One region of the Bacillus sp. H1a genome, then DNA from elsewhere that is predicted to be linked to it. Evidence: riboswitches for the same ligand, from Rfam matches in the RefSeq annotation. Region 1 holds a riboswitch; each other region holds the start of a gene.
The links. A riboswitch is a leader RNA that binds a small molecule or an ion and turns the genes downstream of it on or off. The one in region 1 is predicted to bind lysine.
Positions count from the first base shown of each region.

Region 2: another riboswitch for lysine. It lies ahead of U860_RS0113600 (aspartate kinase); the one in region 1 lies ahead of U860_RS0106460 (amino acid permease).
Region 3: another riboswitch for lysine. It lies ahead of lysA (diaminopimelate decarboxylase); the one in region 1 lies ahead of U860_RS0106460 (amino acid permease).
Region 4: another riboswitch for lysine. It lies ahead of U860_RS0122595 (amino acid permease); the one in region 1 lies ahead of U860_RS0106460 (amino acid permease).

Region 1 covers NZ_AYMH01000015.1:49,654-53,887, reverse strand. The annotation lists gene U860_RS0106475 (VOC family protein) at 1-91, opposite strand, end outside; gene U860_RS0106470 (sulfite exporter TauE/SafE family protein) at 299-1,201, shown strand; gene U860_RS0106465 (GNAT family N-acetyltransferase) at 1,242-1,691, opposite strand; lysine riboswitch at 2,077-2,269, shown strand; gene U860_RS0106460 (amino acid permease) at 2,382-3,848, shown strand; gene U860_RS0106455 (iron-sulfur cluster biosynthesis family protein) at 3,962-4,234, shown strand, end outside.
Region 2 covers NZ_AYMH01000028.1:31,239-35,472, forward strand. The annotation lists gene U860_RS0113585 (YndJ family protein) at 1-1,394, opposite strand, end outside; partial or broken gene U860_RS0113590 (DUF4166 domain-containing protein) at 1,400-1,723, opposite strand; partial or broken gene U860_RS0113595 (hypothetical protein) at 1,711-1,944, opposite strand; lysine riboswitch at 2,137-2,323, shown strand; gene U860_RS0113600 (aspartate kinase) at 2,525-3,754, shown strand; gene asnA (aspartate--ammonia ligase) at 4,104-4,234, opposite strand, start outside.
Region 3 covers NZ_AYMH01000003.1:181,624-185,857, forward strand. The annotation lists gene U860_RS0102620 (phosphoadenylyl-sulfate reductase) at 1-184, opposite strand, end outside; gene U860_RS31090 (YezD family protein) at 271-414, opposite strand; SAM riboswitch class I at 486-594, opposite strand; gene lysA (diaminopimelate decarboxylase) at 712-2,028, opposite strand; lysine riboswitch at 2,208-2,389, opposite strand; gene U860_RS0102635 (DUF3888 domain-containing protein) at 2,478-2,873, opposite strand; gene U860_RS0102640 (LTA synthase family protein) at 3,135-4,234, shown strand, end outside.
Region 4 covers NZ_AYMH01000047.1:104,306-108,539, forward strand. The annotation lists gene U860_RS0122590 (ABC transporter permease) at 1-482, opposite strand, end outside; gene U860_RS0122595 (amino acid permease) at 543-1,967, opposite strand; lysine riboswitch at 2,115-2,296, opposite strand; gene U860_RS0122600 (GNAT family N-acetyltransferase) at 2,502-3,356, shown strand; gene gapN (NADP-dependent glyceraldehyde-3-phosphate dehydrogenase) at 3,384-4,234, opposite strand, start outside.

The sequences.
Region 1 (4,234 bases):
GTACTGTATGAAAACCTAATGACTGCATTTGTTTTGCTGCTTCCTCAGGCGTACAATGAACTGCGTGAACGAGATGATCAAATGCTAACATATTCTTTCTCCCCTTTCTCTCCATCCTTTTATTGTATATTCTCTCTTTCTTTCATTCAATTCAAAAAACTTTAAAACCTAGTTGATTTATAAGATTAATATGCATTATAATGAAACAAATTAATATAATGCTGATTGGAAAAACCAAAGGCACTTTTCTCACACGGGGAAAGTGCCTTTTTTATTTATTATTTTAGGGGGATTATTTATGCAGAAATTAATTGTCTTTGCTATTATTGGGTTTTTCGCTCAATTGATTGATGGAGCGCTTGGAATGGCGTATGGGGTAACGTCTTCCTCTTTATTATTAATGTTTGGTATCGCACCAGCTGTTGCTTCTGCATCAGTTCATTTAGCTGAAGTAGTCACTACTGCCGCTTCCGGTGCATCTCATATACGATTCGGAAACGTTGATAAATATACAGTTTCTAGACTTACATTGCCAGGGGCGATCGGTGCTTTTGTCGGGGCATGTTTTTTAAGTAATTTACCTGGCGATGTAATTAAACCATACATTTCCTTATTTTTATTTACTTTAGGGGTTTATATTTTATTACGATTCATCATCCAAAAACAAATTGTTGCTTCAAATAAGCGTATGTCTGCGAAACAACTTGTGCCGCTTGGCTTATTTGCAGGATTTGTTGATTCAACTGGTGGCGGTGGCTGGGGGCCTATTACGACACCTGTTCTTCTTGCAAGAGGAAATGAAGCTAGAAAAGTTATTGGATCTGTAGATACGAGCGAATTTCCTGTTTCACTCGCTGCAACAATCGGCTTTTTCATCTCTCTTGGCTGGGAACAAGTTAGCTGGGTTTGGGTATTTGCCTTAATGCTCGGCGGTGTTGTTGCCGCACCAATCGCAGCATGGTTAGTACGCATCGTTCCTCCACATTTACTCGGCGTACTCGTCGGTGGCCTTATTATCTTTACGAATATACGTACATTACTTACATCATTTAAAGTTGATCCAACTATTATTACACTTTCTTATGTTGCAGTTGGTCTAGTCGTTATTATTTCTATTTTCATTTCTGTCCGTAATCATTCAAATCATTCGAAACAAACGACGATAGGCTATCCGACAGATCAAAAACAAATGCTACCATAATTGCGCAAAATACCGCCCGATTTGCTTCGGGCGGTATTTTTTATTTTTCAATCTTCCAATTAATCATCGTTTCAGTACTATTTACTTTATTCATATGTAATTTCTCTAATACACGAATAGAGCTATAGTTATCAAGGAGTGTCTCTGCTATAACCGTTTCCACCTCTCCTGTTTGAAAAGCCCACGTCATTAATTCACGAACCGCTTCTGTTGCATACCCTTTATTCCAATATTTCTCAATAAATCCGTAACCAATTTCAACTGTATGATTCTCATTAGGTGCCCCTTTAAATCCTATATCACCTAAAACGATGTCATCTTCTTTTCGAATAACATACCAAGCGCCCCATGGTAATAAAGCCGCATCTTGTTTCACATTTTCTACATGCCCTAAAATATGCGGACCACTATTGTATCCTTGATTATTCGCAATTTGAACCCACTCTTCCGTACACGGGATAATATGTAATCTTTCCGTTTCTAATTTCATAACGATGTCCCCTTTTCCATTAAACAATACTTCAATTTTATCACGAATATAAAGAATATTCATTCTTTTTAACGCGCACATATGTTTATTCTTGAAACAGAATAAAGAACTAATCCCCTTTTGATGTTTATGTCGAATTATATTTTCTGAATTTTCTTTTAATTTTAGAGGATTTTTCATTATTTTTTGCGAAACATTTGTATAACAATTTTTTCTTTGCTTATTGTTACATAATAGTAGGTTCGGGTGGAGTTTTGCAAGCGTTTCCTATACAATAACCGATAATTTTTGACTTTTCCCTACAAAATTCCTTGCAATATTTTCAGAAAGTCATTACAATTGCCATATATTAAAAATCATAGCAATAAATAAATCCTCATCAATCCGATGAGGTAGAGGTTGCAACTTTTAAGAGTATAACGGCCGAGACACAGAGAATGTCATCGACTCCGTTTGAAAGGAAAAGTTGCCGAAGTTTATATTTCTTCTCTGGAAATATGGGCTGGGGCTGTCTCCGAAAGGAACAGAACTGTCACGTTTACAAAATTACCGTGTAGACGTGGGGTGCTATCTTAACGGAAGGGTATGATGGGGTGGTTATTTGTGAAACGTTCCGCCTAATTCTTTTGGCGGTTTTTTGTATTTTTCTCCCCCGCTCCTTCCTATCTTACAAGAAAAGGAGTGTTGAACATGAATAGCGCAACGAATCAAGCTACCTCTAAAACGCAAACTACACAAGGACAAGGTGAATTAAAACGTGGATTAAAATCTCGTCACCTTACGATGATTTCTCTCGGTGGTACAATCGGTACCGGACTATTTCTTGCCAGCGGTAGTGTTATCCATACAGCTGGTCCTGGCGGTGCACTAGTTGCATACGCTGCAATTGGGATTATGGTTTATTTTTTAATGACAAGCTTAGCAGAACTCGCAGCTTACATGCCTGTTACTGGATCTTTTAGTACTTATGCAACAAAATTTGTTGATCCATCACTTGGTTTTGCACTTGGATGGAACTATTGGTATAACTGGGCGATTACGATCGCAGCTGAACTAGCGGCCGTAACATTAATTATGAAATTTTGGTTCCCAAATACACCTTCTCTTATTTGGAGTGGACTTTGTTTAGCTATTATTTTTCTCTTAAATTATTTATCTGTTAAAGGATTTGGTGAATCTGAATATTGGTTCGCACTTATTAAAGTAGTTACTATTATTATCTTTTTAATTGTCGGTTTTATGATGATTTTTGGAATTATGGGCGGCGAATTTATTGGATTTAAAAACTTCACTGTTGCAGATGCACCATTTAACGGCGGAATCATGGCAATTATCGGTGTATTTATGGCCGCTGGATTCTCATTCCAAGGAACTGAATTATTAGGAGTGGCTGCTGGTGAAACGTCTGATCCAGAACGTAATATTCCGAAAGCAATTCGTTCTATTTTTTGGCGTATTCTATTATTCTACATTTTAGCAATTCTCGTTATTGGTTTATTAATTCCTTATACGACTGATAGCCTTGCAGCAAGTGATGTTACAGTAAGTCCATTTACACTTGTATTTGAAAAAGCGGGCGTTGCCTTTGCTGCTTCTGTTATGAACGCTGTTATTTTAACTGCCGTTTTATCTGCTGGTAACTCTGGAATGTACGCATCAACTCGTATGCTTTGGGATTTAGCTCGCCAAGGAAAAGCACCAAAGTTTTTAGGTAAATTAGATAGCCGCGGTGTACCTGTTAACGCATTAATCGCAACATCAGTAGTTGGTAGCGTCGCTTTCATCGCTTCTTTATACGGTGACGGTGTTGTATACATTTGGTTATTAAATGCTTCTGGGATGTCAGGATTTATTGCTTGGGTAGGAATCGCTATTAGTCATTACCGTTTCCGAAAAGCATATATTGCCCAAGGAAAAGATTTAAAAGATTTACCATATAAAGCAAAATGGTTCCCGTTCGGTCCAATCTTTGCATTTACACTTTGTGTGATCGTTATTTTAGGTCAAAACTACGGAGCATTTATGGGAGCATCTATCGATTGGAACGGTGTACTTGTTTCTTACATCGGTTTACCGCTCTTCTTAATACTATGGTTAGGATATAAATTTACTAAGAAAACGAAAGTGATTCCACTTGATAAATGTGAACTGAAATAAAGTACAACGAGCAAACAATATTGTTTGCTCGTTTTTTATTGCAATGCTTCTTCCTTCCCTATTTCTTCTGTTTTTGCAATAATAGAAGAAACATAAATAAAGGTTGGGATCCAATGAACATTCGTATTACTGATGAAGCAAAAGCAGCTATACAGAAGCTAGAACGTGAAGACAAAAAGATCATTCGCATTAGAGGAACAATGACAAACTCTTGTAGTATTTTTGTTGATGTTGATCTAATTTGGGATACATATAATGCAAATGACGCTGTATATGAAGATGAACAGCTTATTGTACAAATGGACTCATTCACAAAAGATTATACTGGTGATACGTTAAAACTTGATTATAAGACGACTGGTTTTAGTATTACGACTCCGAGTGAG
Region 2 (4,234 bases), on a different contig from region 1:
AATTTCAAAATACCAGTCATATTCGAATACGGTAAAGGCAATGCGATATTCATGTATGTCTCTTTCTCGTGTGTATGTGTTGAATAAAGAGCTACAAAAATAGACTCTCCTGCTTCATTTTTTCTTAGCCAGGCTCTTACGTTTTCTCTTCCATCACTTTCATCTTTTACACTAACGATAGAGCCTTGCATCTTTTCCCACTTACCGCCCATCCCTAAATGAATTTGCGCTACACGCTTACTCATTTTTTCATAACAAAATGCAAATGGACGGAACCAACGTGCCCAGTTAATATTCGCTTGCAACTGATACTCTCTCGTATTCTCATAAAAATGAATAATACTTAAAGGAACCCTCATTCCATCAAATGTGTCACTATGAAAATCATTCATTTTATCAACTAGACCACTGTATTGCTTGCTATCTACTACGCTTTGATTATGTAAAAAACTCTCTCCAACTGTAGAATCCCCTCTTAATTGGCTCGTTGGTTTCCCATAGTACTTATAATTCGGAGTACTCTTTTCAATCATCCAACCGAGAAAAGCCGGTAATGCAACTCCAACTCCATTTACAACACCGTGAATCCAAACCATTTGTGCAATTGTAATCGTCATTACTTGTTTGAAATTCCCGTATGAATATACAAGTGAAAACATAATTGTTACCATAAGCGTACTAGATGAAATAGTAAGGAGAACCTTTGCACTTATTGCATTGAATTTCGCTTTCCAAACGTAAATCCCATATCCATAAATGGCGCATAAATATATGAACACTGCAAAGAATTCAAATACCCTCGAATACGTAATTCCTATCGCAACTGTCATAGGAGAAACAACGATGATAAACATAATAACGTCATATAATTTACTTCTCTTTTCTCTTTTCCTTCCAAGTAAACCAGCCGATAACGGCAATAAAAATGCCGAGTAATGAAAATGTGCAGCTGTGAGTAATACTATGTCAGAACTAAAGTGCATAATTGGAAGTTTCGCTACAGAAGCAAAGAACCAAGAACCTCCTAAAAACAAATAAATAAACGCACTATCAATAGCTGTTTCTTCTATAGGTTTCCATCCTCTTTCTAACAATCTACTTACTCCAAATAATGCAATAATCCCTGTATACATAAACCAAAAGAACGCAAAGATGAAATGATTTGTTATGAAAGCTAGCATCGCACTAACTGCAGCAATCGGATATAAAAACGATACAAATTTATAAATTAATACATACGATCCATTTCTTGTTTTTTTATCAATAATACAAAATGACATCGGTATGAATAACAAAATAGATAATAGTATAATTGCTTCAACAGGATTTAAATTCGACCACTCGCCTATTAGAAATATAATATAACAAGCAAGTCCAAATATTATATTCTTCATTTCATTTATTTCCTTTCCACAAATGTTCCCTTATATGAAAATAGTGAACCAATTAACGAATTTCGTACTTGTACATGAATTCGATAACATTGTAGTGCGTCATCATAGCTTTCAATAATTTTTGCCTCTCCGTATAAAAATTTTGGTAACGGAATTTTTCTTCCTAACATAAAAAACCATTGCTTCTTTGAAGAAATATGCATTGCCCCCGCCTCATCAATATGGAAATTCAATGTAGAAACGAGTAAATGTGGTCCACCAAAATAATCTACAATTTCTTTTCCCTCCTTATCCAACTGCATAACGGCGTTAAAATATCTTTTCTTATTTCACCTATTGATTCCCCTTCTCCAGCTATTTCAAGACCAAAACCAATCTTTGTTTTATATAAAAACTTCTGCGGTTCTCCTTCTTTTTTCTCTAAATACGAAATTTCAGTAAAACGAGCATCCCACTCTGTATGTATGTCTGGTTGCTGCGTATATTCCCATAATTTCTCCATTGTTGTTTTCATTTCTGTCGCAACATAAATAGGCTTTTTCCTTTTCATTCTTCCACCTCCTATGCACTATATTTTTAATGTACATGCAATGAATTTATTTTGCTACATTTTTCACAAACTAGTTCAATAAAAAGAAAGAATTTTAAAAAAACATATAAAACACTTGATTCCCTGAAAAATTTAAATTATTATAAAACAAATGTTACCTACAACTTCATAAATCAAACACTCTCGCCTAAAACGTGAGATAGAGGTTGCAATGCTTATGAGTATTCTAAAGGAGACACAGAGATGTCTATGAGTTTAGAAGAAAGGAAGTGTTGCCGAAATTGATAAATTTCTCTGCATTTATCGATTGGGGCTGTTTTCGAATAGAAACAGAACTGTCATATGTACAGACGTGTACGTATGAAGAGCTATCTACAAAAAAGAGATATCATTTTTATGATATTCCTTTTTTGGCGGTTTTTTTATTAGCTCCGTTTTCTGTTTCCCTTTTCCTGTAACAGCACCATCCTCACTTATTTGAGATGGTGTTTTTTGTTTTTCTTTCTGGTAACTACAGGGATATTGGGATTTGTATATATCCTAACCTATTCTTAAAAATGGACGAAAGAAGGAATTCGTAATGGAAACAATTGTTCAAAAATTTGGTGGTACTTCTGTCGGAAGTATTGAACGTATTCAACATGTAGCAAATTTAATAATTAAAGAATACGAACGAGGACATAGTATTGTCTCTGTCGTTTCAGCAATGGGAAAAAGTACAGATGAACTTGTAGCACTCGCAAATGCTATTACTGAAAATCCAAGTAAACGTGAAATGGATATGCTTCTATCTACAGGAGAACAAGTAACCATTTCATTATTAACGATGGTACTACAAACAAAAGGTTATAACGCAATTTCATTAACAGGATGGCAAGCTGGTATTACGACAGAATCTGTACATAGTAGTGCACGGATTACTGACATTAACACTGGGCGTATTCAGTCCTATCTTACTGAAGGCACGATTGTTATAGTCGCTGGTTTCCAAGGAATAAGTGAAGAAAATGAAATTACAACGCTTGGCCGCGGTGGTTCCGATACAACTGCTGTCGCATTAGCCGCTTCACTAAAAGCGAAAAAATGTGATATTTATACGGACGTGACAGGCGTGTACACGACTGATCCACGCGTTGTACAAGATGCTTATAAATTAGATGAAATTTCTTATGATGAAATGCTAGAATTGGCAAACCTTGGCGCCGGCGTATTACACCCACGCGCTGTTGAATTTGCTAAAAATCATAATGTAGTTTTAGAAGTTCGCTCAAGTATGGAACAAGAAAACGGAACAATTGTAAGGGGAGAATGTAACATGGAACAACAATCAATCGTAAAAGGTATTGCATTTGAGGATAATATTACTCGTGTAACAATTAAAGGGTTAGAACAAGGTTCGCTTTCAACAGTTTTCTCTACATTAGCAGAGGCTCAGATTAATGTAGATATTATTATTCAAAGCATTACAAATGAAGGAACTGTTCACCTCTCCTTCTCGATCCATTCTAATGATTTAAGAGAAACATTAGAAGTGTTAGAACAAAATCATGAAACACTTCACTATGAATCTGTAGAATATGAAAATCATTTAGCAAAAGTATCAATTGTAGGATCTGGTATGGTATCTAACCCAGGTGTTGCTGCGAATATGTTCACTACTTTAAAAGAAGAAGATATTCATATTAAAATGGTAAGTACATCTGAAATTAAAGTGTCGGTTGTCATTGACCGCCTTCATTTAGTAACAGGTGTTGAGGCACTGCATCAATCATTTATGGCAAAAATTGAGCCTTTAGTGCAAATGAGCTAATTTAAAGCTTACAAAATCATATTAATCTATTTCCTTCCTATTTATAAATAAAAAGCTGTTTGCATAGATTTAAAGATTCTATACAAACAGCTTTTTAACATATTATTGATATCCGAAAATCATTATAAAACAATTAAATTACTCGTAATACTCTTTCCTAGGAAATATAACTGATTCTTCTCACCTCTTATCACATATATCCTTTCAATCTTTTCCTTCTAATAAAATCCCTTGAATTCCCTCATAATAATGAATGCAGTTATTAGTAAAGCTCACTGTAAACCACCCTTTTACAAAATAAAAAAAGGAGAGTAACTCTATTCCTGAGCTACTCTCCCTCATATTTCGATTAAAACAGATGAATGTTTTCTTTCTTACAAGCTTCACGTAAATCGTCAGGCCATACAGAAGATTGAACTTCACCGATGTGTGCTTTACGTAAGAAGTACATGCACATTCTTGATTGGCCGATACCACCAC
Region 3 (4,234 bases), on a different contig from region 1:
CAGATGGATTTACTTGGTTTATAAGGTGCAATAAAACCATTCCCTCCACTCCAAAGCTACATGCATATACAATTTCATCTTTATACTCTCTATAAGCCCAGCTTAATACCGATAACGCACCCTTCGTTTCATCTTCTTCAGAAAATGAAACACTATTTTCTTCCCACGTTTCGTACGTCAACATGTTTTTTCCCCCTGTAACAGCAAAAAGACGGTTTTAACCTAATAAAATAGATTAAAACCGCCTCTAGTTTTTCTAGTCAGCGCTTTTTACTTTAAACGGACTTTTTCACTTTTTTCCAATTGAATCACTTTTCCATCTTGCACAACAATTGTAATTGAACCATATTTCATATCAACAAGCATCGTTTGAATTTTTTCGGATACTTCATCAAAATGTTCCCGTACTCCCACGCAAACAGCCCCCTTTTTATTCATAAAAAAAATCTTTCCCATTTCGAAAAGACTGTTCGGTAATATATTTTACCTTATCTTTCAAAATGGATTCCATTTTGCTGGATTTAGCACCTTGCTTTCTATAAGCAGGTTGCCGAGCTTCATAGGGCCAGTTCCCTCCACTTCTCTTGATAAGCTTTGTATTTGTATTTTATCACAATTCTGATTTTTTTCAATCCTAGTTTTCCGATATATTTTAATTATTTTATTTTTTTAAAAAGGAATTGCCCACCCTGAGCAATTCCTTTTTCACATTTAAACAAGCTCTTTAATACGTATGCGATCGTTCCCAATAATATTTTCATATGTTTCACGTTCTACAACAATTTGTGACGTCCCGCCTTTTGCAAAGACTACAGCTGGTCTACGAATACGATTATAATTATTAGCCATCGAGTAGCCATACGCACCCGTACAAGAAATCGCTAGTAAATCAGAAGAGGCAACTTTCGGGAGATCAATATCCCAAATAAGCATATCTCCACTTTCACAGCATTTCCCAGCAATCGAAACGAGTTCCTCATTTTCATCATTCCCTCGATTCGCCAACATCGCCTCATAACGAGCTCCATATAGAGCCGGTCTTAAATTATCCGTCATCCCACCATCGACTGAAACATATTTCCGAATACCAGGAATCTCTTTCACTGCTCCGACTGTATAAATTGTTGTTCCGGCATCACCTACGATACTACGGCCTGGTTCAATCCATATTTCCGGAAGCGGATATTCACATAATGTAAACTGCTCTCTCACCGTACTTGTTACAGCGTGCACATACGTTTCAAGTGTTAACGGTGTATCAGACTCCGTATAACGTATACCGAAACCTCCGCCCACATTCAATACTTTCACTACATAGTTTGTTCGCTCTCTCACTTCTTCTAAAAATTGACGTAGTACTTCAATTGCTCGAACAAAACCAGCCGTTTCAAATATTTGTGATCCAATGTGCGAATGAATTCCTAATACATTATAATTTGATTTTTGCAAGGCAAGCTCAATTGCCTGCATCGCTTGACCATTTGAAACACCAAATCCAAATTTCGAATCATCTTGCCCTGTTGTTATATATTCGTGTGTATGTGCCTCTACTCCAGGCGTTACACGGATTAATATGTTCACAAATTTCCCATGTTGAATCGCTAAGTCATGTAAAATTTCTAATTCTAAGAAATTATCTACTACAAAACAACCGATATTTGCCTGAAGAGCCATAATAATTTCTTCTTCTGTTTTATTATTTCCATGAAAATGAATACGAGATGCCGGAAAACCTGCTTGGAGCGCAGTATATAATTCCCCTCCAGAAACAACATCTAAAGACATATTCTCTTCACGAGCCACTCGGCACATCTCCATGCACAAGAACGCCTTGCTTGCATATGCTACTTGATAAGAGAAACCACTTCCTTTAAAAGCACGATGAAACGTACGACAATTCTCTCTAATAAACTCTTCATCGTATACATAAAGTGGTGTTCCGTATTGTTTTGCTAGCTGCGTCGTATCGCACCCTCCAATTTCTAAGTGTCCTTGCCCATTGATTCGGCTTGTGCCGTGTAAATACATTTGAATTCCTCCCTTATTTCCTCTAAAACTCATAACCCCAATCTTCTATTCATTGCAGCACGCTTTTAGATAGACAAAAAACGCGCGGAACAATGTTCACACGCGTTTCTTATTAGGAAAAATATATATTGAAAAAATAAACGAGTTGTTATCTTCTCAAATAAGAAACCGCATCAACATCTCCAAATAGCTCTCCATAAAATAAATCTTATGACAGTACTACATTTATTCAATGCAGTCCCAATATATGAATAACGTGGTCATTCTTATATTTCGGCAATAGTCCCTTTCAACCTATGATCACAGATTCCACTAAATCTCCCATAGCTTACTCTTTCCTATCGCGGCCTCTACCTTTGAGAGTAGATGAGGTAAGTCTATTTAATTTTCAAACATCTAATGTTGCTATTAACAATACCAAAGGAACATTTTATTTGTCAAACAATTTTTCAAATTGTTTTTTTACAGTTTAATTTGGTGTCATTTGGTAAACGTTTTACTACAACCTTTGTTACTTCCCATTCGCCTTCCTCATTATTAAACGTAATTGTTACTTTTTCAAATGGCGGAGCAATTTTCCCACCAACTCGTTCATATTTCGTTACTTCGATAACTGCTTGAAATAAATATGTACCACTATACATTTTTTTTAAGCTAATAATTCTCGGACACTCATATGGTTTCAAGCCCCCATACTGTTTTTCAATCGCTCTATTTATTTTTGGAAATAAAACAGAATAAAGCGCATCTTCCATGAGCGGCGTATCATATTGTGCTACTGATATATTCGGTGAAGCAAAAAACATAAAACCACTGCATACTATAACGTATAATAAATTTCGCATTATAACCTCCGCATCATTACGCAATACTTTCTATGTTTAGCAAATGATAATAATCATACATAGAAATTTCATTTTATTGTCTCCCACTTCCCTTTTTCTACTCAATTGTTGCAAAAAAAGCCCACAATCCTCTTTTATTTTCGTATAATGATACTCATAGTATAATAATCATAATAATAAAGGACTGTTCGTATATATAAAGTGAGGATAACTGCAATTAACTTCACAAGAACTGTCATGCTTTCAGGAGAGGAGTATATTATGCTACAACATCTGTTTCCAAAATTACGATTTGCACTCGTTGCAGTCGTTTTATTATGGATTAAAACATATATTGTGTACAAGCTAGCATTTGATATTAAAATTGATAACTTCTTTGAAGAATTTATGCTTTTTATTAATCCACTAGCTTCATTACTTTTATTTTTCGGTTTAGCTTTACTTGCATCTAAGTACCGAAATCGAATTATTATTGTAATTAGTTTTATACTGTCATTTATTTTATTTGGAAATGCAATGTTTTACGGGTTCTATAACGATTTTGTTACATTCCCTGTTTTATTCCAAACAAATAACATGGCTGATTTAGGAACGAGCATTAAAGAGCTCTTTACGTACAAAACATTACTTTTATTTGCAGATACAATTATTTTAATGTTTATTTCACGTAAATTCCCATCATTTTGTGATACAACGCCACTTTCTCGTTCTGAGAAGCGAACTTTCTTTAGTGGTGTAACAGCGCTATTAGCACTGCAAATTGCTGTTTCAGTTATTTATAAACCACAAATGTTCTCACGCTCATTTGATCGTCAAACTGTCGTGAAAAATTTAGGTTTATACACATATCATCTATTTGATATTACACTTCAATCCAAATCTTCGGCTGAACGTGTATTTGCAAGCGGAGATGGATTTTCAGAAATTAAAAACTATGTAGACGCAAAAGATAAGCAGGTTGATAAAAACTTATTCGGAGCTGCAAAAGGTAAAAATGTAATTTTAATTTCAATGGAATCTACACAAAGTTTTGTTATTAATAAAAAAATAAATGGGAAAGAGATTACACCATTTTTAAATCAGTTTATAAAAGATAGTTTTTACTTCGATAACTTCTATCATCAAACAGGACAAGGTAAAACTTCTGATGCTGAATTTATCGTGGAAAACTCCCTTTATCCATTAGACCGTGGCTCTGTATTCTTTACTCATGCTAACAATGAATATACCGCGACACCAGAGCAATTAAAAAAATACGGTTATTATTCTGCGGTTTTCCATTCAAACGATAAAACATTTTGGAATCGTGATGTAATGTATCCTGCACTTGGATATGATCGTTATTTTAATTTAAATGATTA
Region 4 (4,234 bases), on a different contig from region 1:
TTTGCATGACTATCACGCCATATCCAATGTATGTATATGTTCCAGCCTTTTAAAATCATCAAAACGATAAAGATTGTACATAAAAAAGGTACGGTTAATTGTAATGATTGCATGGCAAGCGGCACGATAATAAGGAACGTAAATACGAGTGGGAAAAGCTGAATGACGTAATTATATAGAAGAGATTTTTTGAAATAAGAAGTTAATTTCTCTTCTAGTGCTAATAAATAGACAGCATCAGGTTTTTGAATAAACGTACGGATTGGGCATCTCGTTATAATCGTTGTAAGTACGATTGTAATGAGTACTAAAGATATTCCTTTAGAAGGAGATGCTTTCAGAAACTGAGCATAATAATATGCACCAACGCATGAAATAAAGATAAAGCTATATAGTAAACCGTTAATCATACGTGCAAAGTATGTAATGGCATTTTGAATATGTTGTTGGAAGCGACTGCTCCATAGCGATTCGATTGACATGTTTTTCACCTCTTCGTTCTATTATATATGTTTTATTAAGCAAAAAACGAGCAAATTGCGTTATGCAATTTGCTCGTTTTTCTTTTCGTTATTTTTTTTCTGATCACGATTCATTAATGGATAGAAGGCAAAGCCGATTATGAATAAACCAATTCCGAGAAGGAATGTTTTTATATCGGATGCGCCGGTTTTAATAACCCATAGTGCATAGCAAAGTGCGATAACTGCGACTATGCCATCCATAATTCTTGCCCGCATTTCATTTTTATATGTTTCACCAGTTGCGACTAGTTTTAACTGGAAGATTGGTGAAACGAGATATGGAATGAGATAGGCTAAAGTTGATACTGTAATAACGAATGTATAAGCTTCCGCGATTGTTCCTGATAATGTTGAGAATAAGAACACTTGCGACATAATGTTTGTTAATCGTAGTGAATAGATCGGGCTTCCTTTTTTATTTGTTTTTGTAAAGAAGGAAGGGAAGAAGCCTTCTTTTGCTGCTTGATAAGGTACTTCTGAGCTTAATAAAATCCAGCCTAATATTGAACCGAATAGGGAAGTAAGAGCAAGTAATGCCATAAGTTTCCCACCGCCATGACCCATCGCTGCGTTTAATGCGTCTGCTAATGGACGTTCAGAAGCTTGTAATTTATCAACATGAAGTACACCCATTGTTAAAATTGTAATTCCTAAGTAAATTGCAACTGTAATAAGTAATCCTGCAACCGTTGCACGTTTTACCGTTTTTGGAGAAACAGCACGGTTTGATAAAAGAACTGCTGATTCAATTCCGATAAATGCCCAAAGCGTTGTTAGAGCAGCTAAGTTTACTTGTGATAGAAGACCGTGTGATACGCCTTCTTTATCAATCATCGGTGTGTACCATTGTCCAAACTTTGAAGCTTCGAATGCAAATAAAGTAACGACGATGAATAGAAGGAATCCAGTTACTTTCGTTGTTGTTGCTAAGAAGTTTAGTTTTCCGGCTCCGCTTACACCGTTTGTTAAAATGATATGAGTTCCCCATAGTAAGATGGAACAAATAGTAAATGTAATAAGTTTTCCAACTTCTACGTTAAAAGAACCGATTGAAAATAATAGTCGTGTATCTTTCATAATCGGGAAGAAGAGTGATAAATATCCCGCAAAAGACGTAATGATGGCAACGTTACTTGCCCAGTTTGCAACCCAGTATCCCCACACCATGCTGAAACCAGCCATTTTTTTCTTTTTTGGTGATGAGAATAAAGCATATGCATGACTTTGTGGTCCTGTCGTTAAATCAGGACGACGAATTGCTAAATTACCGAAAACAAGAGCTAGCATTAAAACACCAAACCCTGTTGTTAACCAAGCTAAAGTGACACCAAGAGGGCTTGCTGTTTGTGCCAACGTACTTGGCACCATGAAAATACCAGCGCCAACCATGTTACCGACAACGAAAGCTGTTAGTACCCAAAAGCCCCATTTTTTTTGTTGCATAGAAAATACCTCCAAAGTTAGTATAACCAAGTCAAGCGAGGAGATATGTATGTCTTCCAGGTAAGGAAGAGAAGTTCCAAACAAAACAAAAAAAGCACGTAAACTTGCCGCTACATGCTTTCTATCTTATAAGAAACCCACGACATACCTCTCGATAGCTCTCCACAAACGAAACGTTTGTGACAGTTCTGCACTTATTAAATGCAGACCCAGCAAGCGTGCATGGTGGACACGACTTACTTCGGCAATCATTCCTTTCTCATTCATTCATCAATGCCACTACATTTCCTGAAATGATACTCTTAATGACTGCAACCTCTACCTCACCGAGATACGAATGAGGATTTAAATATTAAATTAACGTATTTAAGAGTAACAAATGAATTTTTCTACGTCAATGGATATAGTAATAATCAGATTATGGAGAAGAGTTTGTTATTAAGGGCTTGGAGGGTTTGAAATGGATTCATTGAATAAATATATATTGAATTTTTAATAGAGAATTTACTGTCAATGGGAATGGAGGTTGTTTAAATGATACGTGTTTATAGTGAAAGTGAGGACAGAATCAGTATATTAAATTTAATAAAAAATATGGGGATAGAAGAAGAGATAGGCTCTTTAGATGATATCGTATTGAACTCTACGCATTTTCTTTTATATAACCAAAATGGGATTGAAGGATTCGCGTATTCATCTTTTTATACAAATAGTAATGGAGAGTCTATTGTTCAAATAAGTGTGTATGTGGAACCTGGTTCTCGTTTGAAAGGTATTGGTTCTGCCTTATATAAGGCAATAGAGGAGTGTACTTCTGAAATGAAACCGGATTTTGTGTGCACTTATATGAAAATTGAATCAGAAAATTGTATTGGTTTTGCTAAGAAAATGGGGTTTGAAAGATGGTGGGGATCGCTGGAATTGATATATAAGGGAGGGAGTTTTCCTGAAACGGATATCACGTTTATTAAGTATGAAGATAGATTTTTCAACCAGTTTGTAAAAATGGTACAGGAATGTTATTACGAATTGCATGAAATGAATGATATGAAGCCTTATCTTGCTCCGGAAGATAGTATAAAGAAATACAAATTGAGCAATGAAAGTAATGTGTATATGGTTTTAAAAAATGAACAGTTGGTCGCATCAGTTACGGTAGGGGAAGGGACAATAGAGAATTTAATGGTTGCACCAAGTCATCAAGGAAATGGATATGGGCGTGAAGCTTTACAATTTGGTATGAACAAGTTGTTAGAAGGCGGGTACGAAGATATTAGACTATGTTATATAGAAGGAAATGAAAGTGCTGAGAGGTTATACAACTCTGTAGGATTTAAGCCGCTTCATCATACACAAGTGTTTCGGAAATTTAAAAAGCAGCTGACCTAAATATTAGATCAGCTGCTGAATATAAGATTAAACTAAGTTTAATACAGTTACTTTTTGACGAGTCATAGACTCAAGGCTCTTACGAATACCTTGTGCGCCCATACCTGAACCTTTTACACCGATGAATGGGAAGTGGTCAGGACCGCGCTCTGTGCGTCCGTTAATTTGAACAGAACCAGTATCGATTTTGTTCGCAATTGCAAATGCTTTGTTAATGTCTTTCGTGAAGACACTTGCTTGCAAGCCGAACTCTGATCTGTTAGCAATTTCAATCGCTTGTTCGTCAGAAGAAACACGGATGATTGGAAGGATTGGGCCGAATGGCTCTTCCCAAGCAACTTTCATTTCTTCTGTTACGTGGTCGATTAAAGTTGGGTAAATTAAGTTACGCTCACGTTTGTTACCGATAACGATTGTTGCACCTTTTTCAGCAGCGTCGTCAATTAAACCTTGAACGAAGTCAGCAGATTTATCGTCGATTAATGGAACGATTGTGCTGTCTTGTTCTGGAGATCCAACTGATAATTCAGCTACTTGCTCTTTTAATAAGCCAACAAGCTCGTCCGCTACATTTTCGTGTACAAGTACACGTTTAATAGCTGTACAACGTTGACCTGAGTAAGAGAATGCACCGCTTACGATATGTTTTGCAGCTTCTTGTAAATCAGCATCTTCACGAACGATACCAGGGTCTTTACCACCAAGTTCTAATACAAGTGGAATCATCGCAGCTTTTTTCGCTAAATGTTTACCTGTATTTGTACCACCTGTGAACGATACCATATTGATTCCAGCATGCTCTACTAAGTAGTCACCAATTACAGAACCGCGTCCTGTCGCTACGTTTACAAGACCTTTTGGAAGGCCAGCTTTATGAA